4 regions of the Streptomyces sp. NPDC026589 genome follow, and region 3 is predicted to be linked to each of the others. Evidence: riboswitches for the same ligand, from Rfam matches in the RefSeq annotation. Region 3 holds a riboswitch; each other region holds the start of a gene.
What was found. Region 3 has a riboswitch for cyclic di-AMP ahead of AB0F29_RS01950 (LysM peptidoglycan-binding domain-containing M23 family metallopeptidase). Riboswitches for the same ligand answer to the same signal wherever they lie in the genome.

Region 1 (5,706 bases), on a different contig from region 3:
GCCGAGTTCGCCGCCCTCGCACCGGACGCCGTGCCGGAGCCGGAAGCCGGGGACGACTTCCCCGCCGCGCACTCCGTCAACCGCACCGCCGTCCGCCCCCCCGCCCCCCGCAACCGGGCCCGTCGGCGTACTCCCGCCAAGCGTTCCGCCCTGCTGACCGTCGCGGTGCCCTCCGCCTGTGTGATGAGCGTCGCGGGCATCGCCGCCGCCTCGGTCGGCGGGATGCCCGGCGGCGAGGAGAAGCCGGAGGAGACGACCACCTCGCTGGCTGTGGCCGACCCCAGCACGGTCAAGCCGGTCGCCGCGAACAACCGGCTGGACAGCCAGCTGGAGCAGCTCTCCGAGGGCAGCGACGACTTCCGTGAGCGCGCGAGCCGCACCCAGGAGCGCATCGACCTGCGGGAGCGGCAGGCGGCGGAGAAGAAGAAGCGCGAGGAGGAGGCCGCACGCCGCGAGGCGCTGCGTCCCAAGTTCGTCCTGCCGGTCAAGCAGCACGGGCTCAGCGCCTACTACGGCCAGGCGGGCGTCAACTGGATGTCCGTGCACTCGGGCATCGACTTCCCCGTCTCGTACGGCACTCCGGTGATGGCCGCGACCGACGGCACCGTACGCACGCAGCTGAACAGCGCCTACGGGGTCATGGCGATCGTGACCGCCGCCGACGGCACCGAGACCTGGTACTGCCACCTCAGCAGCACCAAGATCCGTTCCGGGCCGGTGAAGGCCGGCGACGTCATCGCGTACTCCGGGAACTCGGGCAACTCCACCGGTCCGCACCTGCACTTCGAGGTCCGGCCCGGCGGCGGCTCGGCCATCGACCCGCTGGCGTGGCTGCGCAGCAAGGGCATCGACCCGAGCTGAGACGGACATCACGAGCACGGACAGACGGAAGCGGGAGAAAGGGCTTCGGCCCTTTCTCCCGCTTCCGTCTGTCCGGCCCGGCCTGCCCCCGCCCGTCTACAGCTTCTCGACCGGCGCGTACCGCAGCAGCAGCTTCTTCGGGCGTTCGTCGCCGAAGTCGACCGTCGCCTTGGCCTGGTCGCCGAAGCCCTCGACGGCCGTCACCGTGCCGAGCCCGAACTGGTCGTGCGTGACCCGGTCCCCGGCCACCAGGGTGACCGTCGGCTTCTCCGCGCCGCCGCGCCGCGTCGCGAATCCCGAGGGCCCGGAGCGGGAGCGGGAGGAGGACAGTGAGGACGTGATGCCGGAGGTGGGCCCCGCGGGGGCGGCCATCGGGCCCTTGCGCCGCCAGTCCAGGTGCGCTTCCGGGATCTCCTCCAGGAACCGCGAGGGCGGGTTGTACGAGGGCTGGCCCCAGGCGCTGCGCATCGCGGCCCGGGTCAGGTAGAGCCGCTCGCGGGCGCGGGTGATGCCGACGTACGCGAGGCGGCGCTCCTCCTCCAGCTCCTTGGTCTGGCCGAGGGCCCGCATGTGCGGGAAGACCCCGTCCTCCATGCCGGTAAGAAAGACGACCGGGAACTCCAGCCCCTTCGCCGTGTGCAGGGTCATCAGCGTGATGACGCCGGAGCCGTCCTCGTCCTCGTCGGGGATCTGGTCGGAGTCGGCGACGAGCGCGACCTTCTCCAGGAACTCCGCGAGCGTGCCCGCGCCCTCCTCGTCGCCGCGCTCCTGCTCGAATTCGAGGGCGACGGCGGCGAGTTCCTGGAGGTTCTCGATGCGGGTCTCGTCCTGCGGATCGGTGGAGACCTGGAGCTCGGCGAGATAGCCCGTGCGCTCCAGGACCGCTTCCAGCACGACGGCGGGGCCGGCGCCGGACTCGACGATCGTGCGCAGCTCCTCCATCAGCGTGTTGAAGCGCTTGACCGCGTTGGACGAGCGGGCGGCCATGCCGTACGCCTCGTCGACACGGCGCAGTGCCTGCGGGAAGGAGATCTTCTCGCGCATCGACAGGGCGTCGATCATCGCTTCGGCGCGGTCGCCGATGCCGCGCTTGGGAACGTTGAGGACGCGGCGCAGCGGGACGGTGTCCTCGGGGTTGGCGAGGACCCGGAGGTAGGCCAGGACGTCCCGGACCTCCTTGCGCTCGTAGAAGCGCACACCGCCGACGACCTTGTAGGGCAGGCCGACGCGGATGAAGATCTCTTCGAAGACACGGGACTGGGCGTTGGTCCGGTAGAAGACGGCGACGTCGCCCGCCTTGGCGTCGCCCGCGTCGGTGAGCCGGTCGATCTCGTCGGCGACGAACTGCGCCTCGTCGTGCTCGGTGTCGGCGACGTAGCCGGTGATGCGGGCGCCGCTGCCGGCGTTGGTCCAGAGGTTCTTGGGGCGGCGGCTCTCGTTGCGCTCGATCACGGCGTTGGCGGCGGAGAGGATCGTCTGCGTGGAGCGGTAGTTCTGCTCCAGCAGGATCGTCGTCGCGCTCGGGTAGTCCTCCTCGAACTGGAGGATGTTGCGGATGGTCGCGCCCCGGAAGGCGTAGATCGACTGGTCCGCGTCGCCCACCACGCACAGCTCGGCGGGTGCGTCGGCCTCCCCGGCCGGGCCGACCAGCTCCCTCACCAGCGTGTACTGGGCGTGGTTGGTGTCCTGGTACTCGTCGACGAGGACGTGGCGGAAGCGGCGGCGGTAGTGCTCGGCGACGTCGGGGAAGGCCTGGAGCAGGTGGACCGTCGTCATGATGATGTCGTCGAAGTCCAGGGCGTTGGCCTCGCGCAGGCGGGCCTGGTAGAGCGCGTACGCCTGGGCCAGGGTCTTCTCGAAACCGTCCGCGGCCTGCCCGGCGAAGGTCTCCTCGTCGATGAGCTCGTTCTTGAGGTTGGAGACCTTGGCGGTGAAGGACTTCGGCGGAAACTGCTTCGGGTCCAGATCGAGGTCGCGGCAGACCAGGGCCATCAGGCGCTTGGAGTCGGCGGCGTCGTAGATCGAGAACGACGAGGTGAAGCCGAGCTTCTTCGACTCGCGGCGCAGGATGCGGACGCACGCGCTGTGGAAGGTCATGACCCACATGGCGTTGGCGCGAGGGCCGACGAGCTGCTCGACGCGTTCCTTCATCTCGCCCGCGGCCTTGTTGGTGAAGGTGATCGCGAGGATCTGCCCGGGGTGCGTCCCGCGCTCGGCCAGCAGGTGGGCGATGCGGTGGGTGAGGACGCGGGTCTTGCCGGAGCCGGCTCCCGCGACGATGAGCAGCGGGGACCCGGCGTGCACGACGGCGGCGCGCTGCTCGGTGTTCAACCCGTCGAGCAGGGCGGCGGAGTCGATCACCGGGCGCGCGTGACCGTCCCGGTAGTACCCGTCCCGGGGCGGCGGGGGCGCGTCGTAGACGCCTCCGAAGAGTCCCTCCGGCACCGCTTCGGGCGCGTGGTCCTCGGGGGGCGGCGGGGGGCCGTCCTCCACGGGCTGGAGGCCGGTCAGGAAACTGTCGTCAAAGAGGCTGCTCATCGCCTCCTGAGTCTAGGCGGCCGGACTGACAACCTTCGGCCGAAGCCGGGAAGCGGCCGTCGGCACCGGGGAATCGCCCGCCTCTCCCCCGTACGCGCAGAGACCGGACGTCGACGTTCCGTGAAGGAGTGCCCGGTGGGAGGGGGTGCCGGGCCCCCGATCCGGAAAGGTCACGAAAATGTATCGGGCATATCGCTCATCGTCCTTCCCAGCGGCGGGGCCGGTTGGCTAGCGTGCTCGGTCAGGTGGCCCGTACCTCCCTGGGGCGAACCACGCCCGACGGGCGCCTCTGCCGAATCCGTCCTGCCGCCCAGGCCGTTCGGAACCGGGGACCCACACGCGACACCGGGGTGAATCGGTCCGTGCCCTCGCGGCCGGACCGTAGGACAGCCTTCCGTTCCGTCCGAACCCGACAGCTAACCCGGTAGGCGGCCCACGGAAGGAGATGCCGGTCTTGGCATCGCATCGCAAGCCGCGCACGAAGGTGCGCACCACCACACCCGCCGTCGGGCTGACGACGGCCGCGCTGGCCTCCGTGACGCTGCTCTCCACGCAGAGCGCCACGGCCGCGCCGGCGGAGCCGAAGCCCGCCATCGAAGAAGTGCGGAAGAAGGTCGACGCCCTGTACCGGCAGGCGGGCACCGCGACCCAGGAGTACAACCGGGCCAAGGCCGCCTCCGCGTCCCAGCAGACGAAGGTCGACTCGCTGCTCTCCGACGTGGCGAAGCGGGCCGAGAAGATCAACGAGGCGCGCCGGGCACTGGGCTCCTACGCGGCGGCCCAGTACCGCAACGGGGGCATCGCGCCCGCGGCGACGTTCTTCCTGGCGGAGAACCCGCAGGGGTACTTCGACCAGAGCCGGCTGATGGACCGGGCGACGGAGCGGCAGCAGAAGGCTGTCGACGAGGTCCGTACGCAGCAGGCCTCGGCGGCGAGGAAGCGCGCGGAGGCGGTGAAGAGCCTGGAGACCCTCACCGAGACGCAGGCCACGCTCGCCTCCAGCAAGAAGGACGTGCAGTCCAAGCTCACCGAGGCCCGGGGCCTGCTGTCGAGGCTGACCGCCGAGGAGAAGGCGCGGCTGGCGGAGCTGGAGCGCAGACAGGAGGCCGAGGCGAAGGAGAAGGCGGCGAAGCTGGCCGCCCGGCAGGCCGCCGAGGCGAAGGAGAGGGCCGAGGCCGAGGAGAAGGCCCGCGAGGAGGCGGCGAAGGAGTCCGGCGGCGGTTCGGGCACGGGCTCCGGATCCGGTACGGGTACGGGAACGGATCCGGGCTCCGGGTACGGCACCGGTACGGACAGCGGCTACGCCACCAAGGCGGAGAAGGTCCTGGCCTTCGCCCGCGCCCAGATCGGGAAGCCGTACGTGTGGGGCGCGTCGGGCCCCTCCAGTTACGACTGCTCGGGGCTGACGCAGGCGGCGTGGCGGGAGGCGGGCGTGACCCTGCCCCGGACGACCTGGGACCAGGTGGAGGTCGGAACGCGGGTCGCCACGTCCGATCTGGTCCCCGGAGACCTGGTCTTCTTCTACGACGACATCAGCCACGTCGGCATCTACAAGGGCGACGGGATGATGATCCACGCCCCGAAGCCGGGTGCGAACGTGCGCGAGGAGTCGATCTACTCCATGCCGATCTACGGAAGCGTGCGCCCGGCGTAGTGCGTGATCCGGGGGCGGCTTCTCAGCGGCCGCCCCCGGAACGCCTCAGGTCCAGACCGTGGCGATGAAGATGTTGGCGGCCGTCAGTCCGCCGACCGCGGCGAACGCGCCCTTGTCCACCGTCTCGTCGTCCCGCTTGACGTAGACGAGGGCGAGGATCACGACCAGCAGCGCGAGCTTGATGCCGATCTTGACGTTGTTCACGGTCTGGTCGTCGGCCTGATTGAGCCCGACCAGGGCGATGCCGGTGACGAGCATGGTCAGCGCGCCGTGCAGCATGGCGGGGGTGAAGCGGGCGGTGCCCGCTCCCATGGCCTTCATCTGCGTCAGGAAGCCGCCCAGCAGGGAGGCGATGCCGATGATGTGCAGGGCGACGAAGACATTGATGAGTACGTCCATGGCTCCGGAGCCTAGCCAGGGCCGGGGATGCGCCCTTCAGTGAGGCACACCTTCCTTGTGCGCTACCTCCGGCATTGAACGCATTGCCCTGATATGTGGACGCATCGGTGATCAACCAAGACCGATGAAACGTCACATCAGGGCAATAGCAGTCATGGCGACTCTTTTCCCGGCCCCGGGATTAGCGTCCTTCACGGACCCGCCGGTATATCCCGGCGGACAGCCGACAGGAAGGATGCCGCCCCCGTGGCAGC
Region 2 (5,706 bases), on a different contig from region 3:
GCTGTGGACTTACCAAAAGATCCCATGCGGAACAGGGCAAAAGCCATGGTGGATCCCCCGAGGGCGGCGCCCCGAACCCCGGCCCGGAGGAGCTCCGCCGTAATTGGTCAGAGGTGTGCCGGGAATGCCGTAGAGTTGTGTTTACCGACGCGGGGTGGAGCAGCTCGGTAGCTCGCTGGGCTCATAACCCAGAGGTCGCAGGTTCAAATCCTGTCCCCGCTACTGAAGGCCCGGGCCCGGCACGCACAGCGTGCCGGGCCCGAGTCGTTTTCTGGCGCCGTGATGGTGCGGTTTGACCTTGACGCAGCGTAAAGATCTAGCGTTTCCGGCATGGAGTGGTCCATTCAGGAAATCGCCCGACAGGCCGGCACCACGAGCCGCACGCTCCGGCACTACGGAGACGTCGGTCTCCTCGCGCCGAGCCGGATCGGGAGCAACGGCTACCGCTACTACGACCAGGACGCCCTCGTCCGGCTGCAGCGCATCCTGCTGCTGCGGGAGCTCGGTCTCTCGCTGCCCGCCATCAAGGACGTGCTCGCGGGGCAGCGGGACACGGCGGTGGCGCTGCGGGCGCATCTGCGGCTGCTCGAACAGGAGCAGGCGCGCATCGGGCGGCAGATCGCCTCGGTGCGGACCACTCTCCACAAGACGCAGGAGGGGATGGAACTCATGGCCGATGAAGTGTTCGACGGCTTCGATCACACCGCCCACGAGCAGGAGGTCACCGAGCGCTGGGGCCGGGACGCGTACGAGGAGGGCGACCGCTGGTGGCGGTCGCTCGGGGACGAGCGGAAGAAGGCGTTCCAGGACGAGCACGAGGCCGTCGCGCGCGCCTGGGGCCGGGCCAGGGGGGCGGGGCTCGCCGCCGACGGGGCCGAGGCGCAGGACCTCGCGCGGCGGCACTGCGCCTGGCTGTCCTCGGCCAAGGCGCCCAGCCGTTCGTACGTGATCGGGCTCGGCGAGATGTATGTCGCCGACCCCCGCTTCGGAAAGAACTACGATCGCTACGGGGACGGCACCGCCGCCTTCGTACGGGACGCACTGACGGTATACGCGGAACACCGGCTCTCCGACTGACCACGGAAGGCCGGCCTCCGCCCGCCTTCCCCCTATTCGGCCGATGCGGAGTAGCCGCTCGGCGCGGCTCCGGGAAGCCTGGGCGGGGCGCGGTACCGTCCGCAGCCGTGGGTGGACCGGGCAGGAGTGCACAGGTGGGGATGGCCGACGAACGGCGCAGTGCCACGGCGGGGAGTTTCGACGCCGTGGGCCGGGTGGTGTTCGGGTCCCGGGAGGGCCAGCTGACGTCCGACGGGCGGCGCACCGGACGGTTCGTCCGGCTGCTGCCCGCCCTGCTGATTCTCGGCGGGCTGGTGCTCGACTCGCTGACTCCGCCCAACTTCACCGCTGTCCCCCTGTTCGTCGCGGCCCCGCTGATCGCCGCGCCGTTCTTCTCGAAGAACCGGACCGTCCGTACGGGGATCGCCGCGGTCCTCTCCGTCATCGCGATGCGGCTCTCCGACGGGACGACCACCCAGGTGGTCCCGATCATCGAGCTGATCACCGTGCTCACGGCCTCGGTGCTGGCCCTCGTCATCAACGGCGTCGTGCGGCGCGGCAACGAGCAGCTGGCCTCGGCCCGGGTCATCGCGGAGACCGCCATGCGGGCCGTGCTGCCGACCCCGGCCGAGCGGATCGGCGGACTCCAGGTGGCCGCGCGGTACGAGGCGGCCCAGGCGGACGAGTTCGTGGGCGGCGACCTGTTCGCCGTCGCGGACACCCCGTACGGAGTGCGTCTGGTCGTCGGCGACGTACGCGGCAAGGGGCTGGACGCCGTCGAGGCGGTGGCGGTGATCATCGGGGCGTTCCGGGAGGCGGCCGAGCAGGAGCGTTCGCTGGAGGGCGTCGCGCAGCGGCTGGAGCGGGCGCTGGCCCGGGAGGGGACGCGACGGTACGGGCTGGACGCGATGGAGGGGTTCATCACCGCCGTGCTGGCCGAGATCCCGCCCGGTTCGGCCTCGTTGCGCATCGTCAACCGCGGTCACCCCGAGCCGATCCTGCTGCACGCCGACGGCGCCCTGGAGGTGCTGGCGCCCTCGGTGCCCGCCATGCCGCTGGGGATGGACCTGGGGGTGTGGCCGGACCGGTCCGACGAGTGGGCGATGCCCGCCGGGGCGACGCTCCTCGCCTTCACGGACGGCCTGTCCGAGGCGCGGGACCCGAACGGGGTCTTCTACGATCCGGCGGCCCGGCTGCGCGGCCGGATCTTCCCCGGCCCGGAGGAGCTGTTGTCGGCGCTGACGGACGACGTACGGCTGCACACCGGCGGGCGGACCACGGACGACATGGCGCTCATCGCGGTCGGCCGGCCGGCGGAGGGGCAGCCCGTGCCCCGGACGACGGTGAAGATCGTGGGCCGGGGCGATGACGCCGGGCGATGACGCCGGGCGATGACGCCGGGCGATGACGCCGAGCGATGACACGGTGCGTAATCGAGGTGCACCGCTCCGCATAACATTTGACACACCGTCAGAAAAAGTGATGTGGCTGAGTGGTGGTCAAGTCGCCCGATTGCGCCCGGTTGTCACCCGTACATCCCCGCCATGTTCGTTAATGATCAACAGGAACAGCTTGGAATAGGGCCCGTCCGTCTATTAACGTTCGATAACGCAGCGCGGTCGTCACAGCCGTCGTCAGAGACGGCGCCGCGCGCGAGCGCCGAATTCCGCAAGGGAACCGGGGAACCACCTACATGGGGTGAATCGGACGCCTGCGTCTCGTGAGAGACGGAGGGGCCCGTAGGAGACCTTCCTGCTCCGAACCCGTCAGCTAACCCGGTAGGCGAGAAGGAAGGAAAGGAGTGCGCCCACGTGGCGTCCAACAAGCCTGCCCCTGAGGCCCCGTCACCCTTCAGTGCCGACACCTTCGGTGGCGAGGAGCGCACCTGGGAGGAATGGAACCCCACCGCGGAGTCCATCCGTCCCGTGCGCGGCAAGCACCGCGTGGCCAAGCAGCGTGGTCTGGCCCGTAGCTCCACCGTCCTCGGGGTCGGTGTCATAGCGGCTGTCGGTGCCGGCGGCATGGCCACCGCGCAGGACAAGGCGCCGGTCTCCATCTCTCTTCCCGATTCCATCGTGGACAACCTCCCCGACGCCAAGTCCCTTCCCGGCGTCGGGTCTTTGATGTCCGACGAGGCGGAGCCCGCCCCGGTCGCCGCCTCCGCGCCGCTCACCACCGCCGGCCTCACCACCGCCGAGGCCGAGCAGGGCACCGACGCGGGCGAGGCGCTGCGCGCCCGGATCCTCCAGCAGGCCGAGCAGCAGCAGGCCAGCGCCGACGCCGAGGCCAAGGCCGCCGCCGAGAAGGCAGCGGCCGAGAGCGCCGCCGCCGAGGCCAAGAAGCAGCAGGACGAGGCAGAGGCAGAGGCCGAGGCCGAGGCCGCCGCGAAGAAGAAGGCGGCGAAGGAAGCGGCGGAGAAGAAGAAGGAGGCCGAGCGGCTCGCCAAGCTCGCCGCCAGCTTCTCCCTCCCCACCTTCTCGTACACGATCACCTCCACCTACGGTCAGTCCGGCGCGCTCTGGTCCTCGGGCCAGCACACCGGTCTCGACTTCGCCGGGTCGGCCGGTGCACCGCTCAAGGCCGTGCACAGCGGCACGATCACCTCGGCCGGCTACTCCGGCTCGTACGGCTACCGCACGGTCCTCGAACTCGAGGACGGCACGGAGATCTGGTACGCCCACCAGTCCTCGATCGAGGTCTCCGTCGGCCAGAAGGTCACCACCGGCCAGACCATCGGCCGCATGGGCGACAGCGGCAACGTCACCGGCGTCCACCTCCACCTGGAGGTCCGCACCGCGGGCGGTTCCGCGATGGACCCGATGGCCTGGCTCAACAGCAAGGGCCTGAACGTCTGACCTCCCGGTCCCGCGGCTGACGTCCTTCGTCGCCGCCCCGCAACCCCGGCAGCCCTGACGCACACCCCCCGACGTCAGGGCTGCCGGTCTGTCCGGGGACGGTACGGTCCGGGTACGGTCCGGGTACGGTCCGGCGGGCGACGGAATACCGGCTCCGCCCCGGCCCGTTGAACCTCCACATGACTTCCGCGCGCACTCTCGGCACCTCTGACCTCCAGGTCTTCCCCCTCGCCCTCGGCGGCAACGTTTTCGGCTGGACGGCGGACGAGGACCAGTCCTTCGCCGTCCTGGACGCGTACGTCGCGGCCGGCGGCAACTTCATCGACACCGCCGACGCGTACTCCGCCTGGGTCGAGGGCAACGAGGGCGGTGAGTCGGAGACCGTCATCGGCAAGTGGCTCGCCTCCCGCTCCAACCGGTCCGACATCGTCGTCGCCACCAAGGCCGGCGCCCACCCCGACCACCGGGGCCTTTCCGCCGGCACCGTCAAGGGCGCGGCCGAGGCATCGCTGCGCCGCCTCGGCACCGACCACATCGACCTCTACTACACGCACTTCGACGACGAGACCGTCCCGGTCGAGGAGATCATCACCGCCCTCGACCAGCTGGTGAAGGACGGCAAGGTGCGGCACATCGCCGCTTCCAACATCAGCCCCGAGCGCCTGCGGGCCTCCCTCGACTTCTCCGAGCGCGAGGGCCTCGCCCGGTACGTCGCGCTCCAGCCGCACTACAACCTGGTCTCCCGCGACACCTACGAGGGCGATCTCCAGGACACCGCGGCCCGCGCCGGCCTCGCCGCCGTCCCGTACTACGCGCTCGCCTCCGGCTTCCTCACCGGCAAGTACCGCCCCGGTACGGCCGTGGAGAGCGCCCGCTCCGCGAAGGCGGGCGGCTACCTGGAGTCGGAGCAGGGCCGCAGGGTGCTGGCCGCCCTGGACCGGGTCGCCGGGGAACGGGACGCCGAGATCGCCACGGTCGCCCTCGCCTGGCTCGCCGCACAGCCGACCGTCGCCGCCCCGATCGCCTCCGCCCGTACGGTCGAGCAGCTTCCCGCCCTCGTCGCGGTCGCCGACCTGCGGCTGACCGACGGCGAACTCGCCTTGCTCACCGAGGCGTCGGCCTGACGGAGCCGGACGCCGCCGCCGGGCGACGCCCCGGACGGAACCGCCGTTCGCGGAGGCCGAAGCCGTGGTGGTGACTGTGGCTCCGGCTCCGGCTCCGGCTACGTCGGCGGGCGGCGGTGGCTGGGGGGTGCGCTGCCGTACGGCTGGGGCGGCGGGTAGGCGGCGGGGCCGTATCCCGGTGTGTGCCCGTGCGCCTGCCCGTATCCGGGCGTCTGCCCGGGGCTGTGCCCGTACCCGTACCCGTTTCCGTTTCCGTTTCCGTTTCCGTACGGCGCCGGCATGGGGTGGCCGTGGTGGGTGCCCGGGCGGGCCGTCAGGAGGGCCGCGTGGGTGAGGGCCGGGGCCGCGAACTCCCGGCGCTGCCAGAGGTGGTGGAGCAACTCCCGCTCCCGCGCGCCGAAGTCCGGGCCCACCGCGCCGTGGCGGGCCCGGCGGCGCAGCCCCGCCAGGGAGGTCGCGAACGACTCGTACTCCGCGACCGCGCGGGCCGCCGCCCGGCCCCGTGTCCGGTCCGGCTGCCAGTGGCGGGCCAGGTCGCGGGCCATGCCCCGGGCCCGCATGGAGGAGAGCGCCGACGGCTCGGCGGGGGTGAGCCAGCCGGCCGCCGCATAGGCGGGCAGCTCGGCCGCGAGAGCCCGCAGCTCCCGCTGGCGCGACCAGATCGCCAGCCA
Region 3 (5,706 bases):
CTTCGGCGTCGCCTCGCCCACCTCGTTCGAGGAACAGGTCGCCCGGGCGGAGCAGGTCGTCGCGGCGCTCCCCCGGGAGCAGCGGCTGTTCCTCTTCGTCAACGTGTCCGCCCTGCATCAGCCGAACTGGTTCCATCTGCCCGGGGCGACCCGTGAGGCGGGGGACTCCCGGGCCACGCACGCGGCGGCCCTGGAGTACGTGGACCGGCACATCGGCCGGCTCTTCGCCGCGGCGAGCAGCCGTCGCCGGTGCTTCGCCATCGTCTGTTCGGACCACGGCACGGCTTACGGCGACGACGGCTACACCGGTCACCGGCTCGGCCACCCGGCCGTCTGGACCGTCCCGTACGCCCACTTCTTCCTCGAACCACCCGCACCGCTCGCCCCGGGGGCCGCCCGATGACCACCACCACCGTCGCCGCCGAAGCGGCCACCGCCATCCGGCCGTACGAGAGTTACGTCTACGCCTATCCGCACAAGACGGCCTACCGGCCGCTGGAGGACCGCCCGTCGCTGCGGTCGCTCTGGGCGGCGGAGCCCAAGGACGCACTCTCCCTCTACCTCCACATACCGTTCTGCGAGGTCCGCTGCGGCTTCTGCAACCTCTTCACCCGGATCGGCGCGCCCGAGGAGCTGACGACGCGCTATCTGGACGCGTTGGAGCGGCAGGCCGTCGCCGTGCGGGACGCGCTGGGCGACGAGGGGCCGGTGCGGTTCGCCGCGACGGCGTTCGGGGGCGGCACGCCGACGTTCCTGACCGCGGGCGAGCTGGAGCGGCTCTGCGACATAGCGGAGAAGCGGATGGGCGCCGACCTGCGCTCGGTGCCGCTGTCGGTGGAGACCTCCCCGTCCACGGCGACGGCGGACCGGCTGGCGGTGCTGGCCGACCGGGGCACGACGCGGATCAGCATCGGTGTGCAGAGTTTCGTGGACGAGGAGGCGCGGGCGGCCGTCCGTCCGCAGCGCCGCGCCGATGTCGAGGCGGCGCTCGGCCGGATCCGCGAGGCCCGGATACCGGTGCTGAACATCGACCTGATCTACGGCATCGACGGGCAGACCGAGCGCAGCTGGCTCTCCTCGCTGGACGCGGCGCTGGCCTGGCGGCCGGAGGAGCTGTATCTCTATCCGCTGTACGTCCGCCCGCTCACGGGTCTGCACCGCCTGGGCGCGGCCACCGGCGCCGAGGCGGAGGCCCTGGAGCAGACCGCCTGGGACGAGCGGCGGCTGCGGCTGTACGCGGTGGGGCGGGATCATCTGCTGGCGCACGGCTACGAGCAGGTGTCGATGCGGATGTTCCGGCGGTCCGACGGACCGCGGGAGCAGGAGGGTCCCGAGGACTACGCCTGCCAGACCGACGGCATGATCGGCCTCGGCTGCGGTGCCCGTTCGTACACGGCGGCCCTGCACTACTCCTTCGACTACGCGGTGGACATGCGGGAGATCCGGTCGATCATCGACCGGTTCACCGCCGCCGAGGATTTCTCGCGGGCCGAGGTCGGCCGGTACGTCGACGCGGACGAGGCGCGACGGCGGCATCTGCTGCAGTCGCTGCTCCAGGCGGCGGGGCTGCCGGTGGCGGAGTACCGGGCACGGTTCGGCACGGATCCGGGCGCGGACTTCCCGGCCGAGCTGGCGGGGTTCGCGGCCCGTGGCTGGCTGGACGCGTCGGCGCCGGACGGTCTGCTGAGGCTGTCCCCGTCGGGCCTCGCCCACTCCGACGCGCTGGGTCCCGCGCTGTTCTCCCCCGGGGTGCGGGCCGCGATGGCCGCGTACGAGCGGAAGTGACGGGGCCATGGACCTGACGATTCTCTACCGGGGCCCGCTCGCCTCGTGCGACTACGACTGTCCGTACTGCCCGTTCGCCAAGCGACGGGACAGCCGCGCGCAGCTCACGGCGGACCGGGAGGCGCTGGAGCGGTTCACCGGCTGGGCCGCGGAGCGGACCGGCGACCGGCTGTCCGTGCTGTTCACCCCGTGGGGCGAGGGCCTGGTGCGCTCCTGGTACCGGCGGGCACTGACCGATCTCTCCCGACTGCCGCACATCGGGCGCGTGGCGATCCAGACGAACCTGAGCGGCCGCACCGACTGGCTGGCCGACGCCGATCCGGAGCGGATCGCGCTCTGGTGCACGTACCACCCGGAGCAGACACCGTACGAACGGTTCCTGGGCAAGTGCCGAGAGCTGTCCGCGAAGGGGATCCGCTACAGCGTGGGAGTGGTGGGCTTCGACGCCCATCTGGAGGAGGCCCGGCGGCTGCGGGCGGCGCTGCCGGAGGAGGTCTATCTCTGGGTGAACGCCGCCGAGGGGCACACCTACACCGACGAGGAGGCGGCGCGGTGGACGGAGCTGGATCCGCTGTTCCCCTTCAGCCGTGATCCGCACCGTTCGGCGGGGCTGCCCTGCCGGACGGGCGAGTCGGTGATCTCGGTGGACGGGGACGGCACGGTGCGGCGCTGTCACTTCGTCAAGGCGGAGCTGGGCAATCTCTACGACGGCAGCTACCGCCGGGCGCTCGGCCCGCGGGTCTGTCCCCTCGCCGTGTGCGACTGTCACATCGGCTATGTGCATCTGGAGTCGCTGCCGCTGTACGACGTGTTCGCGGGCGGTGTCCTGGAGCGGATACCGGCAGGGCACCCCCCGGGCGGAGGCACGCCGCCGGACGGGCTCGTGGTGCCGGGCCCGTCCCGGCGTGCGCTTCCCCTGCTGGAGCCCTGACCCGGCTCGACGGCTACAGCGGCAGGAGGTCCGGGCGCTTCGCCTCGACGTGGTCGCCGGAGGACTCTCCGCGCAGCCGTCGGCCGATCCAGGGCACGAGGTATTCGCGGGCCCACTGGATGTTGTCGCGCCGTGCGTCGAAGGGGCTGCGCTGGGCCTGCGGCGGCCAGGGCTGGTCGGGGTCGGCGGGCACCTCGTGGCCGAGGACCTGGGCGGCGCGCAGCGCCACGCGGGTGTGGCCCTCGGGCGACAGGTGCAGCCGGTCGTTGTCCCACGCGCGCCGGTCCTGCACGGAACGCAGCGACCACAGGTCCAGCACGGGGCAGTGGTAACGGTCGGCGATGGCCCGCAGATGGACGTTGTACGTGGCGATCTTGCCGCGCATGTGGCGCAGCACCGGAACGCCCCGGGTGTCGAAGCCGGTGGTGACCATGACCGTGCCGACGGCGTTGCTCAGGTCGGCGACCGCCCGCTCGAAGCGTTCGGCGAGGTCGTCGGGGTCGGTGCCGGGACGGATGATGTCGTTGCCGCCCGCGCAGAAGCTGACCAGGTCGGGGGCCAGTTCCTTGGCGCGCGGGATCTGCTCCTCGACGATCTGGTCGAGGAGACGTCCTCGTACGGCGAGATTGGCGTAGCGGAAGTCCCCGTGCGGGGAGCCCTCGGGGCCGGTCGTCCCCTCGGGGGCCGGGAGCCGGTCGGCGAGGAGCACCGCGAAGCGGTCCGCCCAGCCGAGATAGGTCCCGTCGGGGCCGGGGTCGCCGACGCCCTCGGTGAAACTGTCGCCAATCGCCGCGTACGACCCGATGGTGTGCTGCTGGTTGTTTCTCGAATCGTCTGCCACAAGCACTTATCCTGCATCGTGCGATGTGACCTACGCGACCGTAATACGGGGTTGACGGGTGGTGAGATAGACCACCCGGTCAGTTTTTGGTAAAGCCGGAATAAGTGGAGGGGCGGTGCGCCGCCGCACACCGCCCCTCGATCACTTATCGCCGCGTCCGGTCGGACGGAGCCGTTGGACGGAGCCGTCAGACGGAGACGCCGTGCTGACGCAGGTACGCGATCGGGTCGATGTCCGAGCCGTAGCTCGGGCCGGTGCGGACCTCGAAGTGCAGGTGCGGGCCGGTGGAGTTGCCGGTGGAGCCGGAGAGGCCGATCTGCTGGCCGCCGGTGACGGTCTGGCCGACGGAGACGTTGAGCGAGGACTGGTGGGCGTACTGGGAGTACATGCCGTCCTCGTGCTGGATGACGACCTCGTTGCCATAGGAGCCGCTGTTGCCGGCCGAGACCACGGTGCCCGGGCCGATGGCGAGTACGGGGGTGCCGGAGGCCGCCTGGAAGTCCGAGCCGGTGTGGTAGCCGCTGGACCAGCTGGCACCGGAAGCCCGGTACTGGGTGGTGACGTTGGCGCTGGCCAGCGGGGCGGACCAGCCGGAGCCGGTGGCCTCGGCGGAGCCGGTCCGCGACGGGCTGCCGGAGCCCTCGGAGTCGTCGGCGGAGACGGTGTCCGCCTTCGGGGCCTCCTTCGGCGCGGCCTTCGGCGCCGGTGCGGCCTTCTTCGGGGCGGCCTCGGGAGCCGCGGACTTCTCGGCCGGGGCGGAGCCCTTGGCCCCGAGGGTCAGCTTCATGCCCGGGTGGATCAGGCCGGGGTTCTCGCCGACGGTGGAGCGGTTGTCCTGGTACAGCTTCTCCCACCCGCCCTTGAGCTGGTGCTCGGCCGCGATCTTCGCCAGGTAGTCGCCGGAGACGACGGCGTACGTCTTCGGGGCGGCCTTCGACGCGGCAGGGGCGGTGGCCGGGGCGGTGTGCGCGGCGGCGACCGAGGCGGCGGCGGGCTTCGCGGCCGGAGCGGCCTGGTCCGCCGCGTTCGCGACGGTGGCCCCGATGAGCGGGAGGGCGAGTGCGGCGCCGCCGGCCCCTGCGACGAGGACGCCGCGGGAGATCGGGCCGGACTTCGGACGACGGTGCTTACCCTTTGCGGGCATGGGAAATTTCCTCTCCGGCGCCTGCGAGGTGAGCTGTCGGGTTCGGGCTGGAGATGCCCGGTCGCGTTGCGGCGACTTCACCCCGAGCCGGTCCGGATCGCTCCGGATCGGCGGCTTACCTGGTTCCCCCGCTCCTGCCACACGTGAGTGGGTGGGTGCGAATTCCGGGCGGCGGCAGGATTAGGCGGTCCGTCCGGATTGCGGCGACCGTAAACGAGTCAGGACGAGCAGAACAAGCCATCGGTTGCGCACCGGAATCATCGGTTCGATTTCTCCCCGGATTTCCCGTCACACTCCGTGGATTACGGATCTTGGATTTCCGTACGTACACCGGGAATACTCCGGGGCAAGCTCACCACGGACCGTCACGGATATGATCCCGCTCACCCCCGAAATCCCATCTCCCCCATTAGCGGGGCATGTTCTGCGAAATGCGTCAATACGGACATCGGGTCGACTTCCCTCCTGACGCCAGGTCAGCCCGGGCGCCCCGGCGCCCCGCACCGGACGCTCGACCGTGATGATTTTCCGTCGAATCGATGTCGTATCGTCACGGGAGCGCCCTCGCCGGCGAGCCGCGCCGGCGCCAGAGATCCCAGGAGCCACCGTGACGCAGCAGGTGCCGCAGGTCCCGCCGACAGAGACCGCGCTGACCGGAGTCCGCAACTTCCGCGACGTGGGCGGGCTCCCCACCGCGGACGGCCGGCGCACCGCCTTCGGGCGGCTCTACCGGAGCGGCCACCTGGCGCACGCCACGGCCGAGGACGCGGCCTTCCTCGGCGGGCTCGGGCTGCACACGATCTTCGACTTCCGCCACTCCGCCGACCACCGGCTCGACGGGTACGACATCGAGCTGGCCGGTGTCCGCAATGTCAGCATTCCGCTCTCGGACCCGGCGGACGGCGCCGAGTTCTGGCGGCTGGTGAGCGACGGAAACATCGAGCAGCTGCGCTCGGTCCTCGCGAACGGCAAGGGCGTCGACCGCATGATCCGGATGTACCGCGC
Region 4 (5,706 bases), on a different contig from region 3:
CGCGCTCCTGCGCCACCCCGAGCAGCGCGCCCGGCTGGAGGCCTCCCTGGCGGCGGGGGAGGACGCGCTGCTGGCCACCGGCATCGAGGAGCTGCTCCGGTTCGACGGACCGGTCGAGATGGCGACCTGGCGGTACGCCACCGAGACGCTGACCCTGGGCGGCGAGGAGATCGCCGCCGGGGACCCCGTACTCGTGGTGCTGGCGGCGGCCGACCGTGACCCGGAGCGGTTCACGGATCCGGACACCCTGGACCTTGCGCGGCGTGACAATCAGCACCTCGGATACGGGCACGGCATCCACTACTGCCTGGGGGCGCCGCTGGCCCGGCTGGAGGGACAGACCGCGCTGACCACCCTGTTGAGGCGCCTTCCTGACCTGCGACTTGCGGGAGAACCTGGCGATTTGCGCTGGCGCGGCGGACTCATCATGCGTGGACTGCGCACCCTTCCGGTCGCGTTCGAACCGGGTAGTCGATCCGAAAAAAGTGACAGAGTGTCAACTCCGTGACTTTCACGTGATCTGCGCTGCATCGACTTGTGACACACGTTCGAGTCCCGCTAGGTTCACGGTTCGACGCGTCGGTCGCACCTTGCTCACGCGTCACTTGGGCGCCGAAGCAGGCACGGAATCCGCTGTGCGGCGCTCAGGCCACTCGCTTGTCAGTCGCACGGAAGGCATACCCATGGGCTCCGCGAACGGCAGACACCGCCGCCCTCGTCAGGCACCCGCCATCATCGTCGCCGCAGGCGTGACGGGATCGGCCATCGCCATCCCGCTGCTCGGCGCCGGCGGCGCGCACGCGGCCGAGGCCACCACCTGGGACCGGGTCGCCGAGTGCGAGAGCGGCGGCATGTGGAGCGCCGATCTCGGCAACGGCTACTACGGCGGGCTCCAGTTCTCGCAGGAGACCTGGTCGGCTTACGGCGGCACGGCGTTCGCGCCCCGCGCCGACCTCGCCAGCCGCTCGCAGCAGATCTCCGTCGCCGAGAAGGTCCTGGACGACCAGGGCCCGAAGGCGTGGCCCAGCTGTGCGGTCATCTCCGGCCTCGCGGTGGACGGCGGTCTGCCCGGCGTCGACCCGGGCACCTCGCCGTCCACGGATCCGTCCGCCGACCCGTCCGCGGATCCGTCGGCGGACCCCTCGGCCGACCCGACCTCCACCCCGACCGGCGAAGCGGATGCAACCGGCGAACCCGGTGAATCCGGCGAACCCGGTGAATCCGGTGAAGCGCGCGAAACGGGCAAGGGTGAGAAGGGTAATGAGGCGGACAAGGGCGGTAGTGGTGGCGCGGAGAAGCGGAGCGAGGCTCCCGACTCCTCGGTGACGCCCTCCGCCCCGCCCGCCTCCGGCGCCCCCGACGCCTCGGACCCCTCCACCGCCCCCGACGCCTCGGCGGACGAGGACGGCAAGGGGGGCAAGCACCGGGGCGCCCCCGCGCCCGAGGAGGCCGACGCGGGCCAGAAGGACGGTCCCCGTGAGTCCGGCCGGCACGCCTCGCGTGGCGAGGGCGACGCGCGGGACGGTGGCACGGCGCCCGCCGACGGGTACACGGTGCGGCCCGGCGACAACCTCTGGGCGATCGCCGACGCCCAGGAGATCCCCGGCGGCTGGACCGGCCTGTACGAGACGAACAAGGACCTCCTGGGCTCCGACCCGGACCTGATCCTGCCCGGCCAGAACCTGGACCTGGGCATGGACCGGGGTGCGGGCGAGGACGCGGGCCGGGGTGCGGCCGAGAGCGCCGCCCCGGCCGCCCCGGAGGGCGCCGAGACACCCGCCGGGGCGCCCGCCGCCAACTGAACGAATTCGGGAAAACACCCCGAAAATCGAGGCAGTTAAGAGACCTATGTCCACTTTTGCGTAAGTGAGACATGGGTCTCTTTGCCTCAACTGGCGCGGCTCGCCCGGCTGGTCCGGGTGAATCGCCCCCCACCTGCGGAAACGCCCAGTCGGCCACGGCGAGTTCGGGTTGATTGCCCCCTATGTCCATCTTTGAATGTCGGGGTTGCCTGTGTTTACGGTCGGACCGCTCGCACCGCGGGCCCCGTCGACCGTCACGCCGAATCCTGCCGTCGGTCGAAGGGAACAGACGCGTAAGCGCCGTAGGCAGGAGCGGGGGACCCAGGTAAGCCGCCGGGTCCGGACGCCTCGTCGAACCGACGGGGACGTACGGGACCGGCTAGGGGTGAAGTCGCGAGCAGCACCGCGCGACCGGGCAACTCATCAGCCCGAACCCGACAGCTCACCTCGTAGGCGTCGGTGAGGAGATTCGTTCCATGCTGCTGAACAGCAAGGGCAAGCACCGCCGCCCGTCCAAGGCCACCCGTATCGCCACCCTCGCGGGTGTCACCGGTACCGCCATCGCCATCCCGCTGATGGGCGCGACCAGCGCTTCCGCCGCCTCCGTCGAGACCTGGGACGCCGTCGCCCAGTGCGAGTCCGGCGGCAACTGGTCCATCAACACCGGCAACGGCTACTACGGCGGACTGCAGTTCTCGCAGTCCAGCTGGGCCGCCGCCGGCGGTACGCAGTACGCCTCCCGTGCCGACCTGGCCTCCAAGGACCAGCAGATCGCCACCGCCGAGAAGCTCCTCGACCTCCAGGGCCCGGGCGCCTGGGCCTGCGCCGGCGCCGGCGGCCTCACCAACGACGGTGTGGACCCGGGCGTCAACACCGGCTCCGGCTCCGGCTCCGGCGAGAGCAAGCCCGAGCAGGCGCAGCCCGAGCGCCAGGCCGAGCAGCCCACCACGCGCTCCGAGCAGCGCGAGGCCCCCAAGGCCGAGAGCAAGAAGACCGTCACCACCCCGACCGGCGAGAAGGTCCAGAAGGGCGACGGCGAGTACAAGGTCAAGGCCGGCGACACCCTGAGCACCATCGCCGACGCGGAGGGCGTCAAGGGCGGCTGGAGCAAGCTCTTCAAGCTCAACGACGACATCGTCAAGGACGCCGACCTGATCTTCCCGGGTCAGCAGCTCCACCTGAAGTAATCGCCGTCTCTCCTCTCCGGAGGAGAAGCGTCCGGCGGCACTTCTCCTCGCACGGCTCCCCGGCCCGGCGCGCTCGTCCCCCCAGCGCGCCGGGCCGGGTTCTTCGTGAGCGGCGGGCGCCGCTGGCCCGCATGTGTTCACCTCTTGTTGTTACCGCTCAGTAGGTTTCTAGAGTTTTGTCCCGTGATGCAGCTCCTTGGACCCTTTTTCGTCCCAGGAGGCGGGCGGTCGGCCGGTCGACACGGCCGGGCCCGATAGGCTCGTGCCGCAAGGCCACAGTGACCCTGCACAACCAGTGTCAGATCCCAGAAGGAGATGCCTCGTGCCGTCCATCGACGTCGTCGTAGCCAGGGAAATCCTCGACTCCCGGGGCAACCCCACGGTCGAGGTCGAGGTTGGCCTCGACGACGGCAGCACGGGCCGTGCTGCTGTTCCGTCCGGAGCCTCCACCGGTGCGTTCGAGGCCATCGAGCTTCGCGACGGTGACCCCAACCGCTACATGGGCAAGGGCGTCGAGAAGGCCGTCCTCGCCGTCATCGAGCAGATCGGCCCGGAGCTCGTCGGGTACGACGCCACCGAGCAGCGCCTCATCGACCAGGCGATGTTCGACCTCGACGCCACCGAGAACAAGGCGTCGCTCGGCGCGAACGCCATCCTCGGCGTCTCGCTGGCCGTCGCGCACGCCGCCTCCGAGGCGTCCGACCTGCCGCTCTTCCGTTACCTCGGCGGCCCGAACGCGCACCTGCTGCCCGTTCCGATGATGAACATCCTGAACGGCGGCTCGCACGCCGACTCCAACGTGGACGTCCAGGAGTTCATGATCGCCCCGATCGGCGCGGAGTCCTTCTCCGAGGCCCTGCGCTGGGGCGCGGAGGTCTACCACACGCTGAAGAAGGTCCTCAAGACCAAGGGCCTGTCCACCGGACTCGGCGACGAGGGCGGCTTCGCCCCGAACCTGGAGTCCAACCGCGCCGCCCTGGACCTCATCGTCGAGGCCATCAAGGAGGCCGGTTACGTCCCGGGCCGCGACATCGCGCTCGCGCTCGACGTCGCCGCGTCCGAGTTCTACAAGGACGGCGTCTACGAGTTCGAGGGCAAGTCCCGCTCGGCCGCCGAGATGACCGAGTACTACGAGGAGCTCGTCTCCGCGTACCCGCTGGTCTCCATCGAGGACCCGCTGTACGAGGACGACTGGGCCGGCTGGAAGGTCATCACCGACCGCATCGGCGCCAAGGTGCAGATCGTCGGCGACGACCTCTTCGTCACCAACCCCGAGCGTCTGGCCCGCGGCATCGAGGAGGGCTCCGCCAACGCCCTGCTCGTGAAGGTCAACCAGATCGGTTCGCTGACCGAGACCCTGGACGCCGTCGAGCTGGCCCAGCGCAACGGCTTCAAGTGCATGATGTCGCACCGCTCCGGCGAGACCGAGGACGTCACCATCGCCGACCTCGCCGTCGCCGTGAACTGCGGCCAGATCAAGACCGGCGCCCCGGCCCGCTCGGACCGCGTCGCCAAGTACAACCAGCTGCTGCGCATCGAGGAGATCCTCGACGACGCCGCGGTGTACGCGGGCCGTTCCGCCTTCCCGCGCTTCAAGGGCTGACCCGTAGCGTCAAGACGGTAGCCTCCGTCCGTCCCCGCACCCGGTCCCGTACCGTGTGCGGGGACGGACGTGCGTGATGGGGAGGCGGGAGACATGGCCGGCAAGGACCGCGACCGGTTCTCCACCGCGACCAGGCTGCGCCTGCTCGGCGAGCAGACCGCGGCCCGCGTGTACCGATCCCAGAACCGTCGGCAGGCCCGCCGCTCCCGGCTCACCGGCCGGGCCGCGTTCCTGGCGCTGGTGGTCTGCTCCATGGTGGTGGCGCTCGCCTACCCGATGCGGCAGTACGTCTCCCAGCGCGACGAGATCGCCGAGCAGGAGCGGCTCTCGCAGCAGGCGGAGCGGCGCACCGAGGAGCTGCGGGACGCGAAGGCGCGGCTCCAGGACGACGCGTACATCAAGCGGCTGGCCCGCCAGCACCTCCACTACATCCTCCCCGGGGAGACCGGCTACACCGTGGCCGACCCCGACGCGGCCCGGGACCGCCGCGGCGAGTCGGGCGCGAGCGACCGGCCGTGGCACTCGAACCTCTGGGACGGCGTGGACAGCGCCGACCGAGACGACGACCGCGACTGACACCGACCGCGACTGACACCGACCCCGTACGTTCTTCCGTACGTCCACCTCTACGAGCTTCCGACTTCCGAGCAGAACCAAGGCAGGCATGGAAACGCCCCCTCCGCAGACCGAGTCCACCCAGCCCACCGACGCGGACATCGCCGCGTTCGAGCAGCAGCTCGGCCGCCCGCCGCGCGGTCTGCGCGCCATCGCGCACCGCTGCCCCTGCGGCAACCCGGACGTGGTGGAGACCCAGCCCCGTCTGGAGGACGGCACGCCGTTCCCGACGACGTACTACCTGACCTGCCCCCGGGCCGCCTCGGCGATCGGCACGCTGGAGGCCAACGGGGTCATGAAGGAGATGACGGCCCGTCTGGAGACCGATCCGGAGCTGGCCGACGCCTACCGGGCCGCGCACGAGGACTACATCACCCGCCGCGACGCCATCGAGGTCCTGGAGGGCTTCCCGAGCGCGGGCGGCATGCCGGACCGGGTGAAGTGCCTGCACGTCCTGGTCGGCCACTCGCTGGCCGCCGGCCCCGGGGTGAACCCGCTG

Region 1: another riboswitch for cyclic di-AMP. It lies ahead of AB0F29_RS19185 (NlpC/P60 family protein); the one in region 3 lies ahead of AB0F29_RS01950 (LysM peptidoglycan-binding domain-containing M23 family metallopeptidase).
Region 2: another riboswitch for cyclic di-AMP. It lies ahead of AB0F29_RS27005 (M23 family metallopeptidase); the one in region 3 lies ahead of AB0F29_RS01950 (LysM peptidoglycan-binding domain-containing M23 family metallopeptidase).
Region 4: another riboswitch for cyclic di-AMP. It lies ahead of AB0F29_RS29320 (transglycosylase family protein); the one in region 3 lies ahead of AB0F29_RS01950 (LysM peptidoglycan-binding domain-containing M23 family metallopeptidase).

Annotation. Positions count from the first base shown of each region.
Region 1 is NZ_JBEZYG010000010.1:151,541-157,246, reverse strand. It holds gene AB0F29_RS19195 (M23 family metallopeptidase) at 1-861, shown strand, start outside; gene pcrA (DNA helicase PcrA) at 958-3,399, opposite strand; cyclic di-AMP (ydaO/yuaA leader) riboswitch at 3,697-3,846, shown strand; gene AB0F29_RS19185 (NlpC/P60 family protein) at 3,845-5,053, shown strand; gene AB0F29_RS19180 (hypothetical protein) at 5,099-5,452, opposite strand; gene AB0F29_RS19175 (C40 family peptidase) at 5,699-5,706, shown strand, end outside.
Region 2 is NZ_JBEZYG010000016.1:223,818-229,523, forward strand. It holds tRNA gene AB0F29_RS26990 (tRNA-Met) at 149-222, shown strand; gene AB0F29_RS26995 (MerR family transcriptional regulator) at 331-1,077, shown strand; gene AB0F29_RS27000 (PP2C family protein-serine/threonine phosphatase) at 1,218-2,438, shown strand; cyclic di-AMP (ydaO/yuaA leader) riboswitch at 2,704-2,856, shown strand; gene AB0F29_RS27005 (M23 family metallopeptidase) at 2,868-3,911, shown strand; gene AB0F29_RS27010 (aldo/keto reductase) at 4,091-5,035, shown strand; gene AB0F29_RS27015 (PrsW family intramembrane metalloprotease) at 5,134-5,706, opposite strand, start outside.
Region 3 is NZ_JBEZYG010000001.1:455,826-461,531, forward strand. It holds gene AB0F29_RS01930 (STM4013/SEN3800 family hydrolase) at 1-403, shown strand, start outside; gene AB0F29_RS01935 (STM4012 family radical SAM protein) at 400-1,785, shown strand; gene AB0F29_RS01940 (STM4011 family radical SAM protein) at 1,793-2,716, shown strand; gene AB0F29_RS01945 (SGNH/GDSL hydrolase family protein) at 2,730-3,557, opposite strand; gene AB0F29_RS01950 (LysM peptidoglycan-binding domain-containing M23 family metallopeptidase) at 3,745-4,701, opposite strand; cyclic di-AMP (ydaO/yuaA leader) riboswitch at 4,705-4,865, opposite strand; gene AB0F29_RS01955 (tyrosine-protein phosphatase) at 5,309-5,706, shown strand, end outside.
Region 4 is NZ_JBEZYG010000020.1:14,865-20,570, reverse strand. It holds gene AB0F29_RS29330 (cytochrome P450) at 1-508, shown strand, start outside; gene AB0F29_RS29325 (transglycosylase family protein) at 684-1,802, shown strand; cyclic di-AMP (ydaO/yuaA leader) riboswitch at 2,091-2,273, shown strand; gene AB0F29_RS29320 (transglycosylase family protein) at 2,279-2,989, shown strand; gene eno (phosphopyruvate hydratase) at 3,312-4,592, shown strand; gene AB0F29_RS29310 (septum formation initiator family protein) at 4,686-5,168, shown strand; gene AB0F29_RS29305 (DUF501 domain-containing protein) at 5,257-5,706, shown strand, end outside.